DNA from 2 places in the Ruegeria sp. BHSB056 genome. Region 1 is predicted to be linked to the other one. Evidence: riboswitches for the same ligand, from Rfam matches in the RefSeq annotation. Region 1 holds a riboswitch; the other holds the start of a gene.
What was found. A riboswitch is a leader RNA that binds a small molecule or an ion and turns the genes downstream of it on or off. The one in region 1 is predicted to bind cobalamin.
Positions count from the first base shown of each region.

Region 2: it holds a riboswitch for cobalamin, as region 1 does, so the genes downstream of both, AC2FND_RS13430 (hypothetical protein) here and AC2FND_RS08370 (DUF1636 family protein) in region 1, are expected to answer to the same signal.

Region 1 is NZ_JBXWSG010000023.1:40,245-45,154, reverse strand. It holds partial or broken gene AC2FND_RS08380 (cobaltochelatase subunit CobN) at 1-825, opposite strand, end outside; gene cobW (cobalamin biosynthesis protein CobW) at 829-1,884, opposite strand; gene AC2FND_RS08370 (DUF1636 family protein) at 1,889-2,263, opposite strand; cobalamin riboswitch at 2,358-2,562, opposite strand; gene AC2FND_RS08365 (NAD(P)-dependent oxidoreductase) at 2,647-3,660, shown strand; tRNA gene AC2FND_RS08360 (tRNA-Cys) at 3,839-3,912, opposite strand; gene AC2FND_RS08355 (protein-L-isoaspartate O-methyltransferase family protein) at 4,137-4,790, shown strand; gene AC2FND_RS08350 (TolC family outer membrane protein) at 4,885-4,910, shown strand, end outside.
Region 2 is NZ_JBXWSG010000054.1:9,032-13,941, reverse strand. It holds gene AC2FND_RS13455 (bifunctional 2',3'-cyclic-nucleotide 2'-phosphodiesterase/3'-nucleotidase) at 1-798, shown strand, start outside; RNA gene ffs (signal recognition particle sRNA small type) at 838-936, shown strand; gene rsgA (ribosome small subunit-dependent GTPase A) at 1,095-2,123, shown strand; gene AC2FND_RS13440 (alpha/beta hydrolase family protein) at 2,160-3,017, opposite strand; cobalamin riboswitch at 3,150-3,368, shown strand; gene AC2FND_RS13435 (hypothetical protein) at 3,338-3,646, opposite strand; gene AC2FND_RS13430 (hypothetical protein) at 3,645-3,866, shown strand; gene AC2FND_RS13425 (protein-tyrosine phosphatase family protein) at 3,858-4,370, opposite strand; gene AC2FND_RS13420 (DNA polymerase III subunit gamma/tau) at 4,543-4,910, shown strand, end outside.

The sequences.
Region 1 (4,910 bases):
GGATGCGCCCTTGCCCGAGAATGAAGTGGCGTTGATGATCGCCGATGGTCTCAGGGCAACGACCTGTTCCCTGAGCCAGTCGGCAGCGACCGGTGCCTTGAGTGACGGGGCAAACAGACCCACCGCCTGGAGCCCGCGGGCGCGCAGGCTGCGGATCAGGGCCGCGACCGGGGCGGTGTCTGCGGATGTCAGATATGCGCGGTAGAAGGTGACAAGGATGCGTTTCGCATCGTTATCGAACGCGGAATCCACCGGGACGACACCCTGATCCGGGCACCACGCACCGCATTCGGGTAGGGTTTTCGCGCCCATCACCGGCCCGGCATAAAGCCCTGCTGCCAACGCCATCTGGGCCAATGCGGCCTGCGCGGCGACTTCGCCGCCGGTGTCACACAGATGTGCCAGCCGCCGCAGGGTCGAGAGGGGCAGGGTCGAATACTCATCCAACCGAGTGTCTTCGCGCCCATCCGCCGGTAAAACGGCCAGAGCGATGCCTTTGGCCTGCGCCAGTGCCAGAACCTGTTGCAATCCGTAAGACCAATAGGGCACGCCACCGATCAGACGGATCAGGATGCCCTTTGCGCCTTCAAGTGTCTGTTCAACATAGGTGTCGACGGACAGGGGGTGTTTCAGTGCTGCAAGATTGGCCAGCCGCATCGTGGGCATCCGCCCCTCAGGTCCGCCGCCGCGATGCCAGCCCGCCGCGAAAGCGCCCAGGTCACTGTCGGAAAAGGACAGCACAACCAGATCAGCCGGGCTTTGGCCCAGATCGGTTGGGGTCTCGGTTTCCTCGAGCCCGTGGCTTTCGCGAAAGACGACGTGCATGACTTACTCGGCAACCTCGGTCACACCCACGAGGATATCACGGATCTCGGCCTCTTTGATGTCGTCATGCTCGGCAATCACGACCAGGCGCGAGCGGCGCTCTTCACCGGGCTCCCACGGGCGGTCGTATTGGTGACGAACCCGCGCGCCGACAGCCTGAACCAGCAGGCGCATCGGTTTGCCTGTGACGGCGGCATAGCCTTTGACGCGCAGGATATTCAGCTCAGATGCAAGACGTTCAATCCTGGCTACCAGTTCCGCCGGGTCGGTCTGTTCCGGTAACTCGACGATGATGCTTTCGAAATCGTCATGCTCATGATCGTGATGGCCATCGTGATGTGACGGGCGGGCGTCCATGTCATCTTCGGCGGCAGCCTCAAGGCCAAGCACGACACGCACGTCGACGACACCCTCTGCGACCTCGACGACGGGAAGCGGGCGCGGCGCCTCGGCGGCGATAATCTGTTTAGCTTTCGCGACACCTTCGGGACCTGCCAGATCGGGCTTGGTCAGCAGGATGATATCCGCGCACGAGATCTGATCCTCGAACACCTCGGACAAGGGTGTTTCGTGATCAATCGAGTCATCAGCCAGCCGTTGGGCATCCACCGCTTCAACGTTCGGAGCAAAGCGACCGGCGGCCACGGCCTCGGCATCGGCCAGCGCGATCACGCCATCAACAGTGATTTTCGAACGGATATCAGGCCAATCAAATGCTTTCAGCAGCGGTTTGGGCAGTGCAAGGCCGGATGTTTCGATCAGGATGTGATCCGGGCGCGGTTCCAGCGCCATCAGCGCCTCGATGGTCGGGATGAAATCATCAGCCACGGTGCAGCAAATGCAGCCGTTTGCCAGTTCCATGATGTTTTCCGCAGGGCAATCCGGTATTGCGCAGGATTTCAGAATGTCGCCATCAACACCCACATCTCCAAACTCGTTAACAACAATCGCCAGCCGCTTTCCCTGCGGGTTCTGCATCAGATGGCGCACCAGCGTGGTTTTGCCCGAGCCCAGAAAGCCGGTGATCACGGTGACGGGAAGTTTTTCTAGGTTCGACATGATCTCAGCCTCCAATCGGGGGAATGCGCGAGGCGCAGTTTTTGCGGAAATGTTCAGGACGGTCGCGCCACTTCACCAGACCATCGTCTGTGGCCAGATACTTGGTCACACCATCGATGATGACATCGACGTGATCGATTTCGTTCAGGTTCTCGTAAACAAAGGTCCAGCGATCCGGCCCGCCCCGAAGAACGATGGAACAGCCCTGATCGCAGTTCGAAAGGCATTCGACAGGTTTCAGAGTGATACCATCTGGCAAGGCAGCCTGTTCCAGGGCCTTGTGCAACAATGTGCCGGGTCGTTCGGCGTCATCCTCGACGGGCAGACCCCGGCGGCAAGTCGTGCAAACCAGTAGCTCTACCGGTGCGGTCTCGGTCATGTCTCTCATCCCCCCAAATCCTCTTCGCGGGGGACGGGGTTTCATGCGGGCACCACGTCTGCACATGGACCCGACACCGGAACACCCCGCCCGGTTTCAACTTCGGGTGTTGGCAGGTCTCCCGGCTTGCGGATGCCAGAGCGGTCGCTCTGTCGGATGTCCCGCCTTCCCGGCACAGGCCAGTGGCATTGGGCATCCTCTCCGGTCACGGTCGCGGGGGCGGCTGCGTTTGGCGGATGAACCGTTGACGCATTCCCTTTTCATCGGCTGTCGCCGACACCAACGACAGGGACATGCGGCACCGCTGACCCGCTTGTCAAGCGGTTCGCGCGCAACAAATAAGCCAAGGTGAAAAAAGCGACCTGTAGGCGTCGTTCGGCGGCATGAAGAACGTGTTCGGTATATGGTCGCATGACGGGAAAACGACGAACTTGGAGATGCGTCATATGAAAGTGGGATTTATCGGTCTGGGTAACGTAGGCGGCAAGCTTTCGGGATCCCTTTTGCGCAACGGTATTGATCTGACTGTGCATGACCTGAACGCGGATCTGGTGGCCGAGTTTGTCGCCAAAGGCGCAAAGGCGGCAGAGGGGCCCGCCCAGTTGATGCGCGATTGCGATGCGGTGATCACCTGTCTGCCGTCTCCGGCAGCATCGGACGCAGTCATGCAGGAGATGTTGCCCGAAGTGGGCCCCGGCAAGATCTGGATGGAGATGTCGACCACAGACGAGGCGGAAGTCAAACGCCTGGGTGCCGAAGTCATATCGCGCGGCGGTGCGGCCGTCGATTGCCCGGTTTCTGGCGGGTGCCACCGTGCCGCGACGGGCAATATCTCGATCTTTGCGGGCTGCGACCGGGAAACGTTTGAACGAATTCTGCCGTTCCTGACGACAATGGGCCGCCGGGTTTTGCACACCGGTGAACTGGGCTCGGCGTCGGTGCTGAAAGTGATGACCAACTATCTTGCCACCGCCAACCTGATCACCTGTGCCGAAGCACTGGTTACGGCAAAGGCTGCTGGGATGGATCTGAACACGACCTATGAGGCGATCAAAATCTCGTCCGGCACGTCCTTCGTGCACGAAACCGAAAGTCAGGTCATCCTGAACGGGTCGCGCGATATTTCCTTCACCATGGATCTGGTGAAGAAGGATATCGGTCTGTTTCAGGAGGTCGCCGACCGCGCCGGGGTGCCGCTGGAAATAAACCCGGTGATGATCAGCATCTTTAACGATGGTATCGCGCGCTATGGCGAACGCGAGCTTTCACCAAATATTATCAAACGGCTGGAAGAGGCAACCGGCCTGGATATCACCGCCCCGGGCTTTCCAGCCGAAATGACGGATGATGAGCCGGAAGAGCCGGGATACGAGGTTGTGCCACAAGGGCGCGCCTGAGGGTAAGGCAAACACCAGACTACATCGCGCCCCGTGAACGAGCAGAGGTAGGAAGGTGATCCGAAAAAACACGCCATATCTGGCCCGCAGTTCGACAGAATCGCGGGCCATGAACGTCTGAAAATACCAAGCGTCACACGCGCGTACTGCGGGGCCAAGTCAGCGATTAGGATGTTGTTGGAGGCGAGTACCGGAATCGAACCGGTGTACACGGATTTGCAATCCGCTGCGTCACCACTCCGCCAACTCGCCTTTTCAAGTAAAATCAAATACTTGCCGTGGTGTGACTGGGTTTTTAACAGCTTTCCTCTGGGGCGTCCAGTGGATTGCGCGCGAAATTGCCGGCAAGATCGAAATTTGCCGAAGTCCACGCCCAAGGAGGTGATCAAGATTCAGGTTGCGGCAACAGGGGCGTTGCTGGAAGGTTCAGGATATGGCACAAGCCCGACATCTTTGGGAATGAGACGAGATATCCAATGACTGACTTCGCAGCCCGGCGCCGCACAATGGTTGATACACAGATCCGCCCCTCTGACGTCACCAAGTTCCCGATCATTGAGGCGATGCTGAGTGTTCCGCGCGAAAGCTTCGTACCCGATTCTCAGCGCGAGGCGGCCTATGTGGACGGCCTGATTGATCTGGGTGGCGGGCGCAGCATGCTGGAGCCGCGGACCCTGGCTAAAATGCTGGACGTGTTGAACATATCCAAGGATGAGATGGTCTTAGATATCGCTCCGGCAATGGGGTATTCCACGGCTGTTACCGCACGGATGGCTGAGTTGGTCGTGGGTGTTGAATGCGACGAAACCCTTGCAACCGAGGCGCAAAACCTCTTGGCCGAAGCCGAAGTGCTTAACGCTATCATTCACGTTGGCGCGCTGGAACAGGGTGTGGCGGAACACGGTCCCTATGATGCAATCATGGTGCAGGGCGGTGTCGAGCAGGTGCCCGATGCCCTGTTGGATCAACTCAAGGACCACGGTCGGATCGTGTGCCTGTTTGTCAACGGCAACCTGGGTACAGTTCGGATTGGTCGAAAAACCGGGGGCCGCGTCAGTTGGCGTGATGTGTTCAATGCCAATGCGCCGGTTTTGGAAGGTTTTTCGGCAGAGTGTGCATTTTCGCTATAGTCCGCCGATAGATTTTTCTATCGCCTTGATTAGTTGAAAAGAAGGCCGCAAACTGCCTGCAGGGCAGTGTAATTTCGTTTGAGAGGATTTTGGTATGCGTGGTTCGGCGACAGGTAAGCT
Region 2 (4,910 bases), on a different contig from region 1:
TGTGCGCCGGATCGCGGGCTGACTCTTGTAGCTGCGGCGCAAGCCGCCGCACTGCGCCCGTTTTTGCAGGGAACCGATCTGGCGGGTCTGCCGATATTGTCGGTTGTTTCGCCTGCCAAATCCGGCGGGCGCGCAGGACCCCGCCATTATACCGAGGTACCCGCCGGAGAGATATGTCTACGCCATGTCGCGGATCTGCATGTGTTTCCCAACGAGTTGCGCGCAATCCGGATCAGCGGTGCGCACCTGCTGGACTGGTTGGAGATGTCAGCCAGCGTATTCAACCAGTTAAAGTCTGGTTCCGAACCCGAACTGATCAACCCTGAACGGGCCGGGTACAATTTCGACATCGTGTTTGGACTGTCTTATCAGATCGACCCCACGCAGCCGCCGCGATACGATGCGCAGGGGAAAATGATCCATCCCGACCACAGGCGGATCAGTGATCTGACATATACAGGCCATCCCGTACGACCGGAGCAGATATTCGTTATGGCGCTGAACAATTACCGCGCCAGCGGAGGCGGGCATTTTCCGCATGCGACAACGACAGAGCAGATCAGCCTGCCACCGCTGAGCATCAAGGACCTTGTGCGGGATTACCTGTCACAGCACCTTCCACCTGATCCGACCGTCTCACAGCCCTACCCGTTCTCGCTGATGCCGCGGCGGGGCGTGACGACAATTCTTCGAACAGGTCCGGGCGCCCTGAAATATCTGGATGAGTTACGCAGGTTCGATCCCGTGCTGCTGGGCTCGGATGGCAGGGGATTTGAACGAATCCGCCTGACGCTCTGACGGGTTGTCTTTTCCCGATGCCTTCCCTATATCCGGACTCGAGAGGTTGGCGCGGGCGAGCGCCTCGCCAACCTGGTCAGGTCCGGAAGGAAGCAGCCACAACGAGCCCCGCTTGGGTCGATGTCCAACCTCTCACTTCGTGAACCATAGCCGCAGGAGGGCTTTATGATTGTATTGAAAACCCTTCAGGCAGACTGGTTCTGATTCACCGGAATCGCCGGACTGCCTGAACACACGACCTGCGGATGCGCGATTGCCATCCGTTGGCATTGCTGTTTTTGAAAACAGGCAGATAAATGTCCTATACGCTTTCGGACCTGGGATGGTCCTCTCACTTTGCCGCGCAACACGCGGCTTTTCCTTCTGACACGCCCTTTCGTATCGCATCGGTACATCGGGACCGTCTGATCGGGCTGAGCCCGGATGGTGAAATCCCTTTGCTGACACCGGATAATCCGACCGGTTCATATGCCGTCGGAGATTGGGTCATTGCAGACGCCGAAAACCGCGTGCGCCACCTTCTGGACCGGCGCAGCCTGCTGCAACGCAGAGCTGCCGGTACAGGTGCCGCAACCCAACTGATTGCGGCCAATGTCGATGTTTTGTACATCGTCAGCTCGTGCAATGCGGACTTCAACCTTCCCCGACTGGAACGTTATCTGGTTCTTGCGCACCAGGCCGGATGTTATCCGGTTGTTGTCCTGACGAAAGCTGACCAGTCGGATGATCCCGGAAGTTTCTCGGGACAAGTGGAATCTCTGGACCCGTTTTTGACGGTTTTGACGATCAACGCTCGGGATCCGGCAGATGTCGAAAAGGTTCTGGCATGGTGTCCCAAAGGCCAGACCGGCGCGCTGGTCGGGTCGTCGGGCGTGGGTAAAACGACGCTCAGCAACACCATGACAGATCAAAACCTCGCCACGTCTGGAATTCGCGAAGACGACGCACGGGGCAGGCACACGACAACGGTGCGCGCGTTGCACCGGATGAGAAACGGTGGATGGTTGATCGACACGCCCGGAATGCGCGCATTGCGCCTGCTGGACGCCCAGGACGGGATCGACGACGTATTCTCGGACATCACAGAGCTTGGCCAAAGCTGCCGCTTTTCGGATTGTCAGCACGAAACCGAGCCCGGCTGTGCCGTGCAGAGCGCAATCGACGAAGGCGTGCTTGATCCGGCGCGGCTGGACCGCTGGCGCAAGCTGCGGCGTGAAGATCAGCGAAACTCGGAAACCGTTGCGCAATCGCGGGCGCGGGACAGGGCGTTTGGCAAGATGGTGCGCGGTGTCATGCAGGACAAGAAACTTCGTAAACGGCCATAGCTGCAAGGTGTTATGGAAAACCTGCGTCGCGTCTGATCAGGCGATCAGGCGCGGCCAGACCGCTGCATTGCGCCGGGCAAATGCCCCAATGTGACCAACCTCCGGCAGTCCGAATTCAGCGGGCTTCAGAAGGTGGCGTCTGGCCTCGGGGCCGTACAGATCGGCAAGGCGCCAAACCGCCTCGGGCGGAGCCATCTGGTCATCTTCGAAGGTAAACAGATCCACAGGTGTTCCAGAACTGCCCCAATGCGCATCAGGCAAATTCTGCCCGATCTCGGGAACGTAGCTAAGAGGAGCTGTACACCATTTGCGCCATTGCCAGTAGACCGAGGCGGGCAGGTCCGACCCAAACCCGATTGCTTTGCCGGGCAGATAGCCAAGTGCCCGCACCATCAGCGGTGCATGGCCATACCAGAACAGCCCCGCCAAACCCCGATAGGGCCATGGGTGATCTTTCAAAGTCACCAGCCCCGAACACACACCGATCATACGGTCGATCTGGTCGATATCCGGCTGCACCGGCCCCAGCATCGCACCGACCGAATGGCCGATGGTCCACTGCTGCGCCTTAGGAAACCGCCTGCGCATCTCGGCCCGTGCCGCTGGCATGTCGATCAACGCCCAATCCGCCATTGTCGCGGTTGCGTCTTTCAGGCGGCCGACCAAAGAAAGCCCGTAGTCCCGATAGTCATAGGTCAGGCAAGCTATCCCCCGCTCGGCGGCCAGCCATCGCGCGAAGTGTTGATAATAGTCACGCGGCACACCTGTGGCACTGTTCAGCACGACAACGGTTTCCGGCTCACCCACTGGCCGGTACAGCCGCGCCGACAAGGTCACAGACCCGGACGGAAAGCGGAAATCTTCGATCAACACCGTCTGTTCCGAATCCAACATGATCCCCGGCTTTCCCTGAAACAATGGTTTGCCTGCCTTCGATGCCGACGACACTAGGCCGGAACGTAAATCGCATCCAGCATGACCAAACGTCCGGCCTAAAGATCGGCTTGACTCGGAACGCGATCAGGCGCTAGCGGTTGTGTGATGGTTTCCGGCCCCCACAAGAGGTCGGGATGAAAAGGGAACACGGTGCGGTTTGTCTGGTCATACAGACATCAACCTAGTCCGCGACTGCCCCCGCAACTGTAAGCGGTAAGCAATGCCGAAATACCACTGGCCCATGGGCTGGGAAGGTCGGCAGAGCAATGACCCGCAAGTCAGGAGACCTGCCATCGGAACTGAAACCGAAACTCGGGCGGGGTGTCCGGGCAGGTCCTGACAGCGAGATGCTGTCCCACCTGCTCCAATATCCAGCCCACCACGCGCGGAGGGCGCAGGATGATCTGGAAGACAAAATCACACGTATACAGCGCAACTGTGTGCCAGCGGACGGGCAAAACCTGCCCGGCTTTGGCGCGACTGGCCCGCTCGATTTCCGAAGCCATGGCGCAGGCGGTTTCGGCCACCAGCGAGGATTTCGAATTTGAAGGTAACAGCGCGCTGTCACATTGCGCGGAGGGGTGCATGGCGGCGATCCGAGCGCGATCCGACGGCGTTCGCGTTTTCTGCGGGGCGCACCCTGATACAGCAATTCGGGATCTGGATGCCTATGCCGATTTGATCTTCGGACCTCAATTCAGCACGCTGCCATCGGGCATTGTCGCGAACCCGCCTTGCGCCATGATCGAGGTTTCAACGATCCGACCCCCGAAATTCGGTTACGCACCTCAGCAGCTTTCAGCTTGATCCCACTTCCACCTGTGCCGGCGTGATCCGGGACGCCCAGGCCAGCTGCGCATCGGTTTCGACAGCGCACGGGCGTACGGCCCGCAGGCGGTCCAGTGCGTCACTGGCGCGTTCACCGCATTCAACCATCAGTCGCAGAACAATCATCCCGGACCTGCCGCACCCACCACGGCAGTGCACTAGGACCCGGCCACCACCCGACAGTGCATGTCGGGCCGTGGCGCTGACCTCTGGCCAGGCCTTCCGAACCGCTTGCGTTGGCGCCCCAAAATCTTCGATTGGCAGGTGAACCCACCGGCTGGCCCGGCTTTGGATGTCACTGCCAAAGTGCTGCGCGCCATCCTGAAGCATTTCGACATCCGTCGTCATTGAAATCACAAGGCCCGGTTTCCACGCCGCAATCGTATCCAGATCGGTGGCGTAATCCCCGCCACGCCCGGGCATAGAAGTAAGGGCAAGCGTCCCGCCTCCGACCTGCAGAGCAAAGATGACCAATTGCGACATGAAGTGCGTCCTCCCCCAAGGTACTCTTTAAGAAATGAGTCATTAAATCCGCTGGTCCAGTTTAGTTGGAAACCAGGCCGTTCCTGAAACAAAAAATCATCGCGCCCCACAGTGGACGCGGGCTGCCGCCGCCACTACGCTGTGCCGAAGCACCGAATCCGAGCGAGAAGACATGACAGACACGCCCAGCCCCGCCTATCAGGTTCTCGCCCGCAAATACCGTCCGGAAACCTTTGCCGACCTGGTGGGGCAGGATGCCATGGTGCGCACCCTGAAGAACGCTTTCGAGGCCGACCGGATCGCGCAGGCCTTTATCATGACCGGCATTCGCGGAACGGGAAAAACGACCACGGCGCGGATCATCGCCAAGGGCATGAACTGCATCGGACCCGACGGAACCGGTGGCCCCACAACCGAACCCTGCGGTCAGTGCGAGCATTGCGTCGCAATCATGGAAGGCCGCCATGTGGATGTGATGGAAATGGATGCCGCCAGCCGTACCGGCGTCAACGATATCCGCGAGATCATCGACAGTGTACG